One region of the Serratia grimesii genome, then DNA from elsewhere that is predicted to be linked to it. Evidence: predicted binding sites of a transcription regulator. Region 1 holds the regulator's gene; each other region holds the start of a gene.
What was found. The regulator PurR, encoded in region 1, represses purine synthesis genes. The targets are predictions, from matches to a motif close to CANGCAAACGTTTGCNTG.

Region 1 (4,214 bases):
CCCCGACCAGCGGTGCCAGTGCGGGTGAAAGCGCCACCAGTGGCATAATAGTGGCGAAAACACGGTTTGCCTTACCTTCACGGTAACGGTCAATGACGAGCGCTTGCCAGGTGACCGCGGCGGAACAAACCCCAATGGCCTGGATAAAACGCAGCGACCAGAGCTGAACGGCATTCTCTACCCACAACATGCCCAGGCAACCCAGGGCAAACAGGGCCAGACCAATCAATAGTACGGGCTTGCGGCCAAGGTGATCGGAAAGCGGGCCCCAGAGTAATTGTGCAAAGGCAAAGCCGGCCAGGAAGATACTCAGGCTGGCGCTGATCGCCCCGGCAGAAATTTGCAGGTCTTGCTGCATCACACCAAAAGCGGGCAAGTACATGTCGGTAGCCAGGTAACCCAGCATACTCAGACCGGCAAGATAGAACATAAAACCAAAGGAATTTCGCATGGTATTTCTCGTTAATATTTTATTGTCGCAGGTTTTTAGCGCCGGCAAGTGTATCCGGCTGGATCTCTGCTTGTGAAACGGTAATATTTGCAAAGTGCTGTTAAAAAAATTGAAGGCAAAACCATGTGGTCTGAATATTCTCTGGATGTAGTGGATGCTGTTGCCCGAACCGGTAGCTTTAGCGCAGCGGCGCAGGAATTGCATCGGGTACCCTCAGCGGTAAGTTACACCGTGCGGCAACTTGAGCAATGGCTGGCGGTACCGTTGTTTGAGCGTCGTCATCGTGATGTGGAGCTGACGCCTGCGGGTGTGCTATTTATTCAGGAAGCGCGTGGTGTCATCAAAAAAATGCTCGACACCCGACGGCAGTGTCAGCAAGTAGCCAACGGCTGGCGTGGTCAGTTGAAGATTGCCGTAGATATTATCGTCAAGCCACAGCGTTGCCGTCAGTTGGTGTTGGATTTTTATCGGCATTTTCCTGACGTTGAATTATTGGTTCAGCCAGAAGTGTTTAATGGCGTGTGGGATGCATTGGTGGATGGCCGTGCTGACATGGCGATAGGTGCGACGCGGGCCGTGCCGGTCGGTGGTGGGTTTGCCTTTCGCGATATGGGCGACATGCGTTGGTTATGCGTCGCCAGCCCCCAGCACCCGCTGGCCGCTTTAGAGGGGTTACTGAACGATGACCAGCTCCGGCCTTTCCCGTCACTGTGTCTGGAAGATACCTCACGTAATCTCCCCAAGCGGGTCACCTGGACACTGGATAACCAACGGCGGTTGGTAGTGCCGGACTGGGCGTCGGCGGTGGATTGCCTGTGCGCCGGATTGTGTGTGGGGATGATGCCCGCACATCAGGTCTTGCCGTTAGTAGAACGTGGGGAACTGGTAGCGCTACAGTTGCAGCAGCCGTTTCCTGCCAGCCCCTGTTGCCTGACATGGCAGCAAAATACGCCATCACCGGCGATGGCCTGGCTATTGGACTATTTAGGCGACAGCGAAACGTTGAATCAGGAATGGTTAAGTGAAGTGACGCCGGAAACCGCAGTGGCTTCCGGCGTGAATGACTAACGGCGGTAATCGATAAACGGACCGTCAGCAACCGAACGGCGCTCAACCAACTTAGGATGAACCTCGATCACCTGTGACTCTTCACGCTTGCTGATGATGCGGTCCAATAACATGGTGAATGCCATCTCACCCAAGCGCTCTTTAGGTTGATGAATCGTGGTCAGTGCCGGGGTGAAATAGCGCGCATTGCGCACGTTATCATAGCCAATGACCGAGATATCTTGCGGCACGCGTAGCCCAAGCTCATCGGCGGCACAGATAGCCCCCATTGCCATGATATCGCCGCCACAGAATACCGCGGTTGGACGCTGCTTCTGCGACAGTATCTGGTGCATGGCCTTGTAGCCGGATTCTGGCTCAAAGTCACCCTGGACGACCCACTCGTCGCGCACGTCGATATTGGCTTCTTCCATGGCTTTTAAGAAGCCCTGATGGCGTCCGCCCCCAGTGTTACGCGCCAGTTGGCCGGGAATGGCACCGATATCGCGGTGTCCGCGCTCGATCAGATAACGTCCAGCCAGATAGCCACCTTCGAAGGCATTATCAATGATGGTATCAGTAAAATCACCGCGTGCTGCGCCCCAGTCCATCACGACCATCGGGATGTTGCGATAATCTTCCAACATGCCGAGCAATTGGTCTGGGTATTCTGAACACATCACCAACAAGCCATCGACGCGCTTTTGCGCCAGCATCGCCAGATAGGCGCGCTGTTTGTCCAAATTGTTGTGCGAGTTACACAGAATCAGCGTATAGCCTTTGCTGTAGCAACTGTTTTCTACCGCTTCGATCACTTCAGCAAAGTAGGGCGCTTCACTAGAGGTTGCCAGCAGACCAATCGATTTGGTGTGATTGACCTTCAGACTGCGCGCCACAGCACTGGGTGAATAATGCAGCTCTTTAATCGCGGCACCCACGGCCGCTTTTGTCTCTTCGGCGACGAAACGAGTCTTATTGATGACGTGCGAAACGGTGGTGGTGGAAACGCCAGCGCGTTTGGCCACATCTTTAATCGTTGCCATGTAAAGAATGACTCCTGAACTCACATGTTGCAGTATGTAAGTGTGATGTTAATCGTTTGCCTGCGTAGATCCTTCTCCAAAGAAGCGAAAACTGAGTTTTTAGTGTGTTGAAGTCGTCAGCGCTTGGTCAGGAGGGGCATTTTGCCGGTACACAGTTGTGAACTGCGAATTTTGTCCCATATTGAGCAAAAGGGGAAGAGGTAATCGGTATTATAAACCGGGAAATGATAACAAGATTTTATTGGCCAACTGTGTGAAAATGGTTTGACGCATTAATTGTGTGCCTTTTATCCTTGGGAAAACCAATCTGAAAAGGAGTTGTAATGGATACCGATCTGAAAATGTCACTGTTCACCACTGTCTGTGCGCTGGCCGTGATTATTGCTTTTAGCTTCACCGCAGCATTGAACTGATCCCCGAAGTAAAAACAGGCGCAGCTTAGTGCGCCTGTTTGCCTCAACCCGCGTTATGCCAGGTTTTTCTCCACAAATGCCCAGTTAACCAATGCCCAGAAATTCTCCAGGTAGGTCGGGCGTGCGTTGCGGTAATCGATATAGTAGGCGTGTTCCCACACGTCGACGGTCAGTAACGGTTTGTCTTCACCGGTCAGCGGCGTACCAGCGTTCGACGTATTAACAATAGCCAGCGAGCCGTCAGCCTTTTTCACCAGCCAGGTCCAGCCGGCGCCAAAGTTTTTGATTGCAGCCTCGCTAAATTGCTCTTTGAAGGCGGCGAAAGAACCAAACGCCTGATTGATAGCGGTAGCCAATGCGCCCTGAGGCTCACCACCGCCCTGTGGCGATAAGCAGTGCCAATAGAAGGTGTGGTTCCATACCTGAGCGGCATTGTTGAAAATGCCGCCACTGGACGCCTTGATAATCGCTTCCAGAGATAACCCGTCAAACTCGCTACCTTTCAGCAAATTGTTCAGATTGACCACATAGGCGTTGTGATGCTTACCATAGTGGTATTCCAGTGTTTCTGCTGAGATGTGGGGTTCGAGAGCGTTTTTCTCATACGGTAGTGCAGGTAGTTCAAACGACATTGCTTCCTCCTTATACAGGATCCATCCGGTACTCAATTACCTGGGTAACAGGTTGGCCTGTTTTTATTGTGGGTATTTAGCTTAGCAATTTTCGCAATAAAAATCAGTGATGAGTCTGAGAAAGGTACAGGTACGGCAGTAAGCGTTGGAGAATTAAACCGAAGAGAGCGGCTGGTAAGGCCAGCCGCAGAACGAATTATCGAATGGTTTTCGGTGTCACTACACGGCGTGCGCCGATGTAATGGTTTTGCCAGTAGTCATTGTCGAGCTGGCTGATACGAATTTCTTCACCGGTGCGCGGAGACTGAATAAATTTGCCGTTGCCCAGATAGACACCTACATGGTCGGCTACGCCGCGATTGTTAATGCGGAAGAACACCAGGTCACCACTTTCCAATTCATTTTTCTTGATCGGTGCGGCGTCACGCAGGTGATACATTTCGTTAGCGGTGCGTGGCATTTTGATTTTTACCACGTCTTTATAGGCGTAATAAATCAGACCGCTGCAGTCAAAACCGGTTCTTGGTGAAGTACCGCCCCAGCGGTAAGGTTTGCCCATTTGGTCCATCAGCTTGGCCATCGCGGTTTGCTTGGCGTGCTGGTAGCGTTTCTTATGTGCTGGGGTGAG
Region 2 (4,214 bases), 1.5 Mb from region 1:
CGTTCCGGTTGTGCCGGTATGCAGCGTTATGTGCAGACTTGGAGCGGCGACAACCGCACCAACTGGCAAACTTTGCGTTACAACATCCGCATGGGATTGGGCATGAGTCTGTCCGGCCTGTATAACCTGGGACACGACGTTGGCGGTTTTTCCGGTGACAAGCCGGACGCTGAACTCCTGGTGCGCTGGGTGCAAAACGGCGTGATGCATCCGCGTTTTACCATTCACTCCTGGAACGACGACGCCACGGTTAACGAACCCTGGATGTATCCGGCCGCCACCCCGGCGGTACGCGAGGCGATTAACCTGCGTTACCGGCTGATGCCGTATTTCTACACCCTGTTGTGGCAGGCCAGTGCCGACGACGAGCCGATGCTGCGTCCGACCTTCCTCGACCATGAGCATGACGAACAGACCCTGAAAGAAACCGATGATTTTATGATTGGTCGCGATCTGCTGGTGGCCAGCGTAGTAGAGCAGGAGCAACGCCAGCGGCCGGTGTATCTGCCGGATAACGGCGACGGCTGGTATTGCTTCTACAGCGGCCAATGGTTCAGTGGCGGTCAGACGGTGGTGCTGGAGGCCCCGCTGGAGCGCTTGCCGCTGCTGGTACGTGCCGGTGCGGCATTGCCATTGTCATCCCGCCTGGCGCATGTTGACGTAACGGCAGACGATCGACGTGAGCTTAAGTTGTACCCGAAAAAAGGCTGTGGCAGCGCTTCTGGGCTGTTATTCGAAGATGACGGGGAAAGTTATGGCTGGCAGCAAGGCGACGCACTGTGGCTGCGCTGGGAGATGCTCAGTGACAATCAGCGCATCACGCTGAACATCACCACCGAGGGCCGCTTTAAACCGGCATGGCAAACCCTGACCTTCAGCTTGCCTGCCGGAGAAGCGCGCGAGTTGTGGATCAACGGCGCGCCAGGCAACAGTTTTACGCTGGAATAACATTATATACCCTAAATAATTGGAGTTGCAGCAAGGCGGCAAGAACGTTCATCCCGATGAGCTTACTCAGGTAAGTGATTCGGGTGAATGGGTGCAGCCAACACTGATGTAACTTCAAGTATTAGGGGGAGATTCAGTCGTGCGTTTTTTGCGCGGCTTTTTGGCGATGGTGATGGTCTTGACCTCGCTTTCCACCCAGCCATCCTGCAGACGGGTTTTCAGCAATTCACCCACCTGCGCCTGTTTGGTGGTCTTCAGCAGTTCACCGCACGGGGTTTGTGTCACGCTGTAGCCACGCGCCAGCGTTGCCAGTGGGCTGACCGCCTCAAGCTGGCTACAGGCCACGCCAAAGCGTTGACGCCAGGCGTTAAGCTGCCGCTCCAGCGCCTGCTGCAGTCGATATTCCTGCTGCTGCACACGTTGCTGATAGCGATGAATCCGTGCCTGTGGCTGCATCTGCGCCAAGCGCTGTTGGGCCCGCTCGCTGCGGCGTGAAGAGACCCGCAGTTGGTTCTGCATACCTTCTTCCAACCGGCGTTGCAGCTTGAACAACAGTGTCTGCTGGCGCGCCAGGCGCAGGTGCGGATGCTGTTGCTGCAAACGGTGGTTGATGCGGGTGAACTGTTGTTGGCGCTGGGCCAGATAGTAATCCATCGCCATTTCCATTCGCTGCTGCTGGGACTGCAACTGGCGCAGCAGCTCCAGCTGATTGCGGCTGACCAGTTCGGCGGCGGCTGAAGGGGTTGGCGCACGCAGGTCGGCGACAAAGTCGGCAATGGTGACGTCGGTTTCATGGCCGACGGCGCTGACAATTGGAATGCGGCTGGCGAAAATCGCCCGCGCTACGCGTTCGTCATTAAAACTCCACAGATCTTCCAGCGAACCGCCACCACGGCCGACAATCAGCACGTCACACTCGTCGCGGCGGTTAGCCGTTTCGATGGCACGCACAATCTGCAATGGCGCTTCTGCACCCTGCACCGACGTGGGGTAAATGATGATAGGCAGTGAAGGATCACGCCGTTGCAGCACCTGCAACACATCGTGCAGCGCGGCACCGCTGGCGGAGGTAATGACCCCGACGCGTTTGGCCGGGCTGGGCAAGGCTTGCTTGAACTGTTGGTCGAACAGGCCTTCGGCGCTCAGGCGCTGTTTCAACTGGTCGAACTGCTGTTGCAGCAGGCCATCACCGGCAGGTTGCATGCTTTCGGCAATCAGCTGGTAGTCGCCGCGGGGTTCATACAGCGTAATGCTGGCGCGAACCAGTACCTGTTGGCCATTCTGCGGACGGAAAGTGGTGCGACGGTTAGTGTTGCGGAACATCGCGCAACGGACCTGCGCACGATCGTCTTTCAGCGTGAAATACCAGTGGCCGGAAGAGGGTTGGGAGAAGTTGGAAATCTCGGCGGAGAGCCAAATTTGGCCCATTTCCATTTCCAGCAGCTGTCGAACCGTCTGATTCAGGCGGCTTACGGTAAAAATAGACGGCGAAACAGGTAGCGACATGTGACCCAGATCAAATTTCAAAACAAGCACTTAATTGGTCGATACTACATGGCTGAAAAAGGTAATCAAGAGTTTTTGTGAGAAAGTGCTGGAGGCAACCGTTTACGCTCTGTATAATGCCGCGGCAATATTTTATCTTTTTCACAGCCCACTCTGGTGAGATATTGCCCATGCTACGCATCGCAAAAGAAGCACTGACATTCGACGACGTTCTCCTGGTTCCAGCTCACTCTACGGTTCTGCCTAATACCGCTGAGCTCGGCACCCAATTGACCAAAACCATCCACCTGAACATCCCTATGCTGTCCGCAGCCATGGATACCGTTACCGAAGCCAATCTGGCTATCGCGCTGGCGCAGGAAGGCGGTTTAGGCTTCATCCACAAAAACATGTCCATCGAGCGTCAGGCTGAAGAAGTCCGCCGCGTGAAAAAACATGAAAGCGGCGTGGTCACTGACCCACAATCCGTAACGCCGACTACCACCCTGAAAGAAGTGAAAGAACTGACCGCGCGTAACGGCTTTGCCGGCTACCCGGTCGTGACCGAAGAAAACGAACTGGTCGGCATCATTACCGGCCGTGATGTTCGCTTCGTTACCGATCTGAACCAGCCTGTTACCGCCGTGATGACGCCGAAAGAGCGCCTGGTTACGGTGAAAGAAGGTGAAGCGCGTGAAGTCGTGCTGCAGAAAATGCACGAAAAACGCGTTGAGAAGGCGCTGGTGGTAGACGACCAGTTCCATCTGCTGGGTATGATCACCGTAAAAGACTTCCAAAAAGCAGAACGCAAGCCAAACGCCTGTAAAGACGAACATGGCCGTCTGCGCGTAGGCGCTGCGGTTGGCGCTGGTGCAGGTAACGAAGAGCGTGTTGATGCGCTGGTTGCTGCCGGTGTTGACGTCCTGTTGATCGACTCTTCCCACGGCCATTCCGAAGGCGTATTGCAGCGCATTCGTGAAACCCGCGCCAAATACCCGGATCTGCAGATCGTTGGCGGCAACGTCGCGACCGCTTCTGGCGCCAAAGCACTGGCTGATGCCGGTGTTAGCGCAGTGAAAGTGGGTATCGGTCCTGGTTCTATCTGTACTACCCGTATCGTAACTGGCGTAGGCGTACCGCAGATCACCGCTATCGCCGACGCGGTTGAAGCGCTGGAAGGCACCGGTATCCCGGTTATCGCCGACGGCGGCATCCGTTTCTCCGGTGACATCGCCAAAGCCATCGCGGCGGGGGCATCTTGTGTCATGGTTGGCTCCATGCTGGCAGGTACCGAAGAATCTCCGGGCGAAATCGAGCTGTATCAGGGCCGTTCGTTCAAATCCTATCGCGGGATGGGTTCACTGGGTGCGATGTCCAAAGGCTCTTCTGACCGTTACTTCCAGACCGATAATGCTGCTGACAAATTGGTGCCGGAAGGCATCGAAGGCCGTGTGGCTTACAAAGGCATGCTGAAAGCCATTGTTCACCAGCAAATGGGCGGTCTGCGCTCTTGCATGGGTCTGACCGGTTGCGGCACCATCGATGAGCTGCGCACCAAGGCTGAATTTGTGCGCATCAGCGGCGCCGGTATTCAGGAAAGCCACGTGCATGACGTGACCATCACCAAAGAGTCACCGAACTACCGCATGGGTTAATGCTTTAACTTCTCCTGCGGGAGAAGCCGGGGTGGGGCGTAACGCTTCACCCCGAAAACACTATTTTCGCTCTTTTTCTCTGTTGCTGGAATTCGCCTCACATGACAAAAAATATCCATAAGCATC
Region 3 (4,214 bases), 490 kb from region 1:
TTTCACGTACGATCACATGCAGACGTATCCCAAAACGTACCTTGCGACCTTTGGCCGCCGCTTTGGCGCGAACTTCGGCAATTTTTTCTTTTACCTGCGCTGGGGGTTCACCCCAGGTGAGGTACATTTCAACCTGTTCGGCTGCCAGATCCTGCGCAGCGGCGGAGGATCCGCCAAAATAGAGCGGTGGACGTGGCTGTTGCACCGGCGGGTACAGCAGTTTTGCGCCCTTTACCTGAATATGTTTACCGTTAAAATCGACGGTTTCACCTTCCAGTACCTTGCGCCAGACGTGGGTGAACTCTGCTGAGGCTTCGTAACGTTCTTCGTGATTTAGATGCAGACCTTCTGCTGCCAGCTCTTCAGGATCACCGCCGGTGACTAGGTTAAAGAGTGCCCGGCCGTTGGAGAGGCGATCCAGCGTTGCCGCCTGACGCGCCGCCAGTGTGGGTGAAATGATACCTGGGCGTAGCGCGACCAGGAACTTCAGTCGCTGGGTGACTGGAATCAGCGAGGCAGCCACCAGCCAAGAGTCCTCGCATGAACGGCCGGTCGGGATCAATACACCGCCGAAGCCCAGTCGGTCAGCTGCTTGCGCGATTTGCTGTAAATAGCCGTAATCAACACTGCGAGCACCTTCAGTGCTGCCCAGATAGTGGCCGTCGCCATGAGTGGGTAAAAACCAGAATACGTTCAGGCTCATTGTCCGTTCTCCTAAATTATTGGGCGCTTGGGTGCCAGATGCGTTGAGAAATATCGACTTTCACGGGCACCAAATGATTGGCATAAAACAGGTCGGCGGTTTGCTGCTGAGCGGCAATGGTGTGCGCGTCTAAAGGTTTAATAGACGTCGGCGGACGGTGATCCAGATAAGCGGAGATCACGTTCTCTGGCAGACCCATCGCGTTTGCCAACAGTGTGACGCTTTGCGCACGATCGCTGTGGGTCAGTGCATCGGCCTGTGTCAGTACATCGAGCACTTGTTGAATGAACGGTCCGTTGGCTTCGGTATAAGGGCGTACTGCAAGGTAGAAAGAGCCTGTTTGATTAAGCTCGGTACCGTCACCCAGTACCCGCACGCCACCCTGTAGCAAAGCGGCAGAATAGTAGGGATCCCAGATAGTCCAGGCATCGACATTGCCTTGTTGGAAGGCGGCACGGGCATCAGCAGGGGTCAGATAGATAGGCTGAATATCGGTGAATTTTAGCCCTGCTTTTTGCAGTGAGCGCAGCAGTAAGTTGTGGGAGCTGGAACCTTTCTGGAAAGCGACTTTACGCCCTTTCAGATCCGCGACGGTTTTGATTGGGCTGTTCTCCGGCACCAAGATCACTTCCGCCTTGGGCTTTGGTGGCTCTACACCGACATACAGCAAATCCGCCCCGGCGGCTTGGGCGAAGATCGGTGGAATATCGCCAGTACTGCCTAAGTCGATGCTGCCCACGTTCAGAGCTTCGAGCATTTGCGGACCTGCGGGGAATTCGATCCAACTGATTTTGGTATTAGGAAACCGTTGTTCCAGAAGCTGGTGTGATTTCGCCAATACCAGGCTAATCGATCCTTTTTGGTAACCAATGCGGAACTGCGCCGGATCTTGCGCCCTGGCGGTATTGATCCATACCAGTGAGATAATGCCTGCCAATGCGCTGGTACCAAGCCAGCGGCCGAGTGAAGAAAGTCGTTTCATCCTTATTTCCTTATATGCGGTTCTTTCAGGCCGTTTGGCGGGCAAGCAGCGCCGGGGAGATCTTTACCCTTGGCGGTTTACGGCGACCGAGGGCCAGATAAAAGCTTTCCAAGGCTTCTTCCAACCGGGCTGCCATATTTTCGGACAGCGTAACTTCTTCACCGCTAAGCACCACCTGGCTGTCATCGGCAAACACCCCGTGCAACACCTCCTGTGCTTTCAGCGCGGCCAGCACTGGTTTCAAGGCGTAATCCACTGCCAACATATGGCCAATGGATCCGCCAGTGGCCAGCGGCAGCACCACCTTATGGTCTAGTGCGCGCTCGGGCAGCAGATCCAACAAGGTTTTCAAGGCACCGGAGAATGACGCTTTATACACTGGCGTAGAAACCAGCAAGCCGTCGGCTTGCGCCAGTTGTTCAGTAAAGGCTTTGATCGCGGGGCTATTAAAGTTGGCATACAGCAAATCTTCGGCATCAAAGTCGTGCAGGGTGTAGGCAATCACTTCCACGCCTTGCTGTTGCAACCAACGTTGACTCAGGGAAAGCAGTGCAGCTGATCGTGAAGGGATGCGAGGACTGCCGGCCAGTGATATAACGCGCATTACCACTCCTTATAACTAAAAGTTAGGTTTAATGAGTAAATTGTCGAGAAGTGTTTTAAACGTATCAGCAAAGGGGCGGGTTACTTAAATCTCATTTTTTGATTTTGATATGCACAAATGCGGATTGGCGATGGTTTAAACCTTGGCGAGGGGAAACGGTTGCGTAAAAAACACTTTTTTTGCTTTTAATCAATTCCAATTGGCCTGGGGATACCGGATAATACGCCCCCGGTTTGCAACCGGGAAATCAGGAGAGTACATGTACTACCCCATCATCAGAAAAGCGTTGTTCCAGCTCGATCCCGAGCGTGCGCATGAATTGACTTTTCATCAGCTTCGCCGTGTCACCGGCACCCCGTTAGAATTCCTTATTCGTCAGGCTGTGCCGACCAAGCCGGTAAGCTGCATGGGGCTCTCTTTTAAAAACCCATTGGGTTTGGCTGCCGGTCTGGATAAAGACGGTGAATGTATCGATGCGTTTGGTGCCATGGGTTTTGGCTTTGTCGAAGTCGGCACTGTGACGCCGCGCCCGCAGGCAGGTAATGATAAGCCGCGTCTGTTCCGTATTGTGGAAGCGGAAGGCCTGATCAACCGTATGGGCTTTAATAACCGGGGTGTAGATAACCTGGTTGAAAACGTTAAGAAATCTCATTTCGGCGGTATTCTTGGGATTAATATCGGCAAGAATAAAGATACCCCGGTTGAGCAAGGAAAAGACGATTATCTGATCTGCATGGATAAAGTTTATCCGTATGCCGGATATATCGCGATTAACATTTCGTCACCAAATACTCCGGGATTACGTTCTTTACAGTACGGGGAAGCGTTGGACGATCTTCTGGCCGCGATTAAAAATAAACAGCAGGAATTGCATGCGCGGCATCACAAATATGTGCCTGTCGCTGTAAAGATCGCGCCGGATCTTTCTGAAGAAGAGTTGATCCAAATAGCGGACAGTTTGGTTCGCCATAATATCGATGGCGTGATCGCGACCAATACCACACTGGATCGTAAATTGATCCAGGGGCTGAATTATTGCGAACAAATGGGTGGCCTAAGTGGTCGCCCGCTACAGGCGAGTAGCACCGACGTGATCCGCCGTCTGTCACTTGAGCTGCAAGGGCGTTTGCCAATTATTGGTGTTGGCGGAATTGATTCCCTGATGGCGGCGCGTGAAAAAATGGCAGCCGGGGCTTCCTTGGTACAAATTTATTCCGGATTTATCTTCAAAGGTCCGCGCCTGATTAAAGATATCGTTAACTACATCTAATATTTTTCCTTTCATTTTCGGCCGGGGGTTTATTTCTTCTCCCGGCTCGTCTATATTTTGTCCACTAGCATAAATATCGTTCGCGGAATTATCCGATGTTTAAGCGACTTTAGTGGTGATAAAATCACCTTTTAGGGTAAATACAGCGTGGCATGGGCAGCGAGAAGGATAAGAGATGAAGATAAAACCTGACGATAATTGGCGTTGGTATTTTGACGCTGAACATGATCGGCTAATGCTGGATTTAGCAAATGGTATGATCTTTCGTTCGCGTTTCCCTGCCAAAATGTTAACGCCGGATGCCTTCGATGAATGCTCTTTCTGTGTCGATGACGCGGCGCTTTATTTTAATTATGAAGAGCAGTGCAAACAGATAAAGCTGAGTCACGAGCAACGTGCTGAGCTGGTATTAAATGCCTTGGTGGCTTATCGATTCTTGAAACCGCTAATGCCGAAAAGCTGGCATTTTTCTCAGCAACATTATCCGTTACAGCCAAAGAATGGTGAACTGGCGGCAGTGAAGGTGATGGAAAGCGGGGTTGAAGCCCGTTTGCTGGTGGTGGAAGCCGGCGATAACGCTAGCCTTTGTCTGCTTGCGCAAAATCAGCTGTCAGTCGCTGGCCGTACCATGGTGTTGGGTGATGCAATCAAAGTG
Region 4 (4,214 bases), 1.1 Mb from region 1:
GTTCTCGTGGTGCGGGAACATCAGATCGGAACCACCACCGTGGATATCAAAATGGGTGCCCAGCTGCTTGCCGTTCATGGCAGAACATTCAATGTGCCAGCCCGGACGCCCTGCACCCCACGGAGATTCCCAGCTCGGTTCGCCCGGCTTGGACATCTTCCACAGCACGAAATCCATCGGGTTGCGTTTTACGTCATCGATCTCTACCCGCGCACCGGCCTGCAGTTGATCCAGATCCTGGCGTGACAACAGGCCGTATTGTGGATCGCTGTCAATAGAGAACATCACGTCGCCATTACTGGCTACGTATGCGTGATCACGGTCGATCAGACGCTGTGTGATCTCAATAATCTCAGCAATATGCTGTGTAGCTCGTGGCTCGATGTCCGGACGCTCGATCAACAAGGAATCAAAGTCGGCGTGCATCTCCGCCAACATGCGCGTGGTCAGTTGATCACAGCTTTCGCCATTCTCTGTCGCGCGGCGGATAATTTTATCATCAACGTCGGTGACGTTACGCACGTAGTTCAGCGAATAGCCGAGATAACGCAAATAACGCGCCACAACGTCGAAAGCAACAAAGGTACGCCCATGGCCGATATGACACAGGTCATAGATGGTTACCCCGCACACGTACATGCCAACTTTACCGGCATGAATGGGTTTAAATTCCTCTTTTTGACGACTCAGGGTATTAAAAATCTTTAGCATCGGGACATTCCGTGGTGTGCGTGATAACAAAAATGGTAATTAGGCGATTCACCCAGCAGTGTATTGAAACCCGAAGCCTGAGCTAATGCAAGGTTAAGGCCGCGCTTTGCTGAGCTCAATGGTGGAAAACAGTGATAAATCAGCGATCGCCACTAACGTTATAATATAACAAAATCACTTTTACCACAGACTGTGCGCGGTTTAGCCGCTGCTGACTCATTAAAGGAGATATGTTATAACGGCGGTCTGATTGTTCACTCGCTTTACGTGACATCTCACTTCATCTTGTTAGGACTAAAACTATGGTTACTTTCCACACTAATCACGGCGACATCGTTATCAACACCTTTGCTGACAAAGCGCCGGTTACCGTTGAAAACTTCCTGAACTACTGCCGTGAAGGTTTCTACGATAACACCATTTTCCACCGTGTTATCAATGGCTTTATGGTTCAGGGCGGCGGTTTCGAGCCTGGCATGAACCAGAAAGACACCAAGGCTACCATCAAGAACGAAGCCAACAACGGTCTGAAAAACACCATCGGTACCCTGGCAATGGCGCGTACCAACGATCCACACTCCGCGACCGCACAGTTCTTCATCAACGTAGCTGACAACGACTTCCTGAACTTCCGCGGCGAAAACGCGCAAGGCTGGGGCTACTGCGTATTTGCTGAAGTGGTTGAAGGCATGGACGTGGTCAACAAGATCAAAGCCGTGAAAACTGGCCGCAGCGGCATGCACCAGGACGTACCGGTAGAAGACGTGATCATCACTAGCGTTACCGTCAGCGAGTAATCGCGGCTGCATGAACACGCTGTTCATCGCAGATCTGCATTTAAGCGCACAGGAACCGGCAATCACTGCCGGTTTTCTGCGTTTTTTGCAGCAAGATGCCATCCACGCCGACGCCCTGTACATTCTTGGCGACCTGTTCGAAGCCTGGATCGGTGATGACGATCCCGAGCCGCTGCACGGTGAGATCGCCACTGCGTTAAAGACGCTGCAACAGGCTGGTGTGCCCTGCTATTTTATCCACGGTAATCGTGATTTTCTGGTTGGCAAACGCTTTGCCCGCGCCAGTGGTATGCAACTGCTGCCAGAAGAGAAGGTGCTGGACCTGTATGGTCGAAAAATCCTGATCCTGCATGGCGACACACTGTGTACCGACGATCAGGCCTATCAACAGTTCCGCCGTAAAGTGCACAATCCGCTGATCCAAAAGCTGTTTCTGGCAATGCCGCTGCGTTGGCGACTTAAGATCGCAGCCAAAATGCGTGCTCGTAGCCAGCAGAGCAACCAATACAAGTCTGAATCCATTATGGACGTCAACCCTCAAGCGGTTGAGCAGGCGATGGTGCGTCACAACGTTCACTGGATGATCCACGGCCACACACACCGTCCAGCCGTGCATGAACTAACGTTGAGCAACGGTAAAGGCCACCGCGCAGTACTGGGTGCCTGGCACGTTGAAGGCTCAATGATCAAAGTCAGCGCTGACGCTGTCGAATTGATCCAATTCCCCTTCTAAGTTCCTGACATATTGCGCGAGTAAAAAATTCGCGCTTTTGACGGTGAAAACCGTCGACGCAACCGTTTTCCTTGCCGTGCGCTCATGGTATGCTCTACGCCCTCATTCGGCCTCCCGCCGCAGGCAACCGGCCGTCGTTTGTACAATTACAGGAGCCTTACACCCATGGGAGCCAACGCCGCTTCAGCCACCCACGCTGGGGTTAAAATCGCAATTGTAATGGGATCGAAAAGTGACTGGGCCACCATGCAGTTTGCGGCCGAAGTCCTGACCTCACTCGATGTCCCGTTCCATGTCGAAGTCGTTTCCGCTCATCGTACGCCAGATAAGCTGTTCAGCTTCGCCGAACAGGCAAGTGCTAATGGCTTTGACGTGATCATCGCCGGTGCAGGCGGTGCTGCGCATCTGCCGGGCATGCTGGCCGCGAAAACACTGGTTCCGGTGCTGGGTGTGCCGGTCCAAAGCGCCGCACTGAGTGGTGTAGATAGCCTGTACTCCATCGTACAAATGCCACGTGGCATTCCCGTTGGCACGCTGGCAATCGGCAAAGCCGGTGCCGCCAATGCCGCCCTGCTGGCAGCACAAATTCTGGCGTTACACGACACCCTGCTGGCACAACGTCTGGCAGACTGGCGTCAAGCGCAGACCGACGACGTACTGAACAATCCGGATCCGCGGGAGGAAGCATGAAGCCGGTTTGCGTACTGGGCAACGGCCAGTTAGGTCGCATGCTGCGTCAAGCAGGCGAACCGCTGGGTATCGCCGTGTATCCGGTTGGCATCGACGCCGAGCCGGAAGCCGTGCCTTATCAGAACAGTGTGATCACAGCTGAGATCGAGCGCTGGCCGGAAACGGCACTGACGCGCGAACTGGCAACCCATAACAGCTTCGTCAACCGTGATATTTTCCCACGCCTGGCGGACCGCCTGACGCAGAAACAGTTGCTCGATCAACTGGGCCTGGACACAGCGCCGTGGCAACTGCTGGCTGACGCCGACGAATGGCCACAGGTGTTTGCTACCCTAGGCGAACTGGCAATCGTCAAACGCCGTGTTGGCGGATACGACGGCCGTGGCCAATGGCGCTTACGCCCAGGCCAGGAGGCCGAGTTACCGGCAGACGCCTACGGTGAATGTATCGTCGAACAAGGGATTAACTTCTCCGGTGAGGTGTCATTGGTTGGTGCGCGTGGGCACGACGGCAAGTCGGTGTTCTATCCGCTGACCCATAACCTGCATGAAGAGGGTATTCTACGCACCAGCGTCGCCTTACCGCAGCCTAACCCGGCCTTGCAGCAACAAGCCGAACAGATGCTGACAGCCATCCTTGATGAGCTGAACTACATCGGTGTGATGGCAATGGAATGCTTTATCGTTGGCGATCGCCTGTTGATTAATGAGCTGGCACCCCGGGTACACAACAGCGGCCATTGGACGCAGAACGGCGCGTCCATCAGCCAGTTCGAACTGCATTTACGTGCCATTCTCGCTCTGCCGCTACCGAAGCCCGTTGTGAGCACGCCATCAGTGATGGTCAACCTGATCGGTACCGCGGTAAATCAGCAATGGTTAGCACTGCCATTGGTGCATCTGCACTGGTACGAAAAAGAGGTGCGTGAAGGTCGTAAGGTCGGGCACCTGAATCTGAACGACCCTGACGCCGCTGCGCTTCTGCAAACCTTGCAGGCACTGGCTCCGCTGCTGCCGACCGAATACCAAAGCGGTCTGGCCTGGGCGCAGCAAAAACTGGCTTAAACGTTTATCCGTGCCAAAAACAAAGGGTTCAACTCATAGAGCTGAACCCTTTTTTATTGCCGATGAAAAGCTAGCGGCGATAGCCCTGCGGATTTTTGCTTTGCCAATTCCAGGTATCACGCATCATCACATCCAACCCGCGCTGAACTTGCCAACCCAGTTCTTTTTTCGCTAACCCCGCATCGGCCCAGAAGGCAGGCAAGTCGCCCGCACGACGCG

Region 2: guaB (IMP dehydrogenase) is a predicted target of PurR. The motif match lies at 2,546-2,563, and genes of this name have one in related genera.
Region 3: pyrD (quinone-dependent dihydroorotate dehydrogenase) is a predicted target of PurR. The motif match lies at 2,438-2,455, and genes of this name have one in related genera.
Region 4: purE (5-(carboxyamino)imidazole ribonucleotide mutase) is a predicted target of PurR. The motif match lies at 2,297-2,314, and genes of this name have one in related genera.

What each region holds. Positions count from the first base shown of each region.
Region 1 covers NZ_LT883155.1:2,324,948-2,329,161, forward strand. The annotation lists gene punC (purine nucleoside transporter PunC) at 1-451, opposite strand, end outside; gene punR (DNA-binding transcriptional activator PunR) at 575-1,519, shown strand; gene purR (HTH-type transcriptional repressor PurR) at 1,516-2,541, opposite strand; gene cydH (cytochrome bd-I oxidase subunit CydH) at 2,865-2,954, shown strand; gene sodB (superoxide dismutase [Fe]) at 3,008-3,586, opposite strand; gene SGBXF1_RS11020 (C40 family peptidase) at 3,783-4,214, opposite strand, start outside.
Region 2 covers NZ_LT883155.1:3,864,500-3,868,713, reverse strand. The annotation lists gene SGBXF1_RS18190 (glycoside hydrolase family 31 protein) at 1-948, shown strand, start outside; gene xseA (exodeoxyribonuclease VII large subunit) at 1,063-2,454, opposite strand; gene guaB (IMP dehydrogenase) at 2,625-4,088, shown strand; gene guaA (glutamine-hydrolyzing GMP synthase) at 4,190-4,214, shown strand, end outside.
Region 3 covers NZ_LT883155.1:1,838,188-1,842,401, forward strand. The annotation lists gene ssuD (FMNH2-dependent alkanesulfonate monooxygenase) at 1-703, opposite strand, end outside; gene SGBXF1_RS08515 (sulfonate ABC transporter substrate-binding protein) at 720-1,685, opposite strand; gene ssuE (NADPH-dependent FMN reductase) at 1,711-2,289, opposite strand; gene pyrD (quinone-dependent dihydroorotate dehydrogenase) at 2,549-3,559, shown strand; gene SGBXF1_RS08530 (cell division protein ZapC) at 3,735-4,214, shown strand, end outside.
Region 4 covers NZ_LT883155.1:1,180,383-1,184,596, reverse strand. The annotation lists gene cysS (cysteine--tRNA ligase) at 1-711, opposite strand, end outside; gene ppiB (peptidylprolyl isomerase B) at 1,014-1,508, shown strand; gene SGBXF1_RS05460 (UDP-2,3-diacylglucosamine diphosphatase) at 1,519-2,241, shown strand; gene purE (5-(carboxyamino)imidazole ribonucleotide mutase) at 2,407-2,931, shown strand; gene purK (5-(carboxyamino)imidazole ribonucleotide synthase) at 2,928-3,995, shown strand; gene galE (UDP-glucose 4-epimerase GalE) at 4,066-4,214, opposite strand, start outside.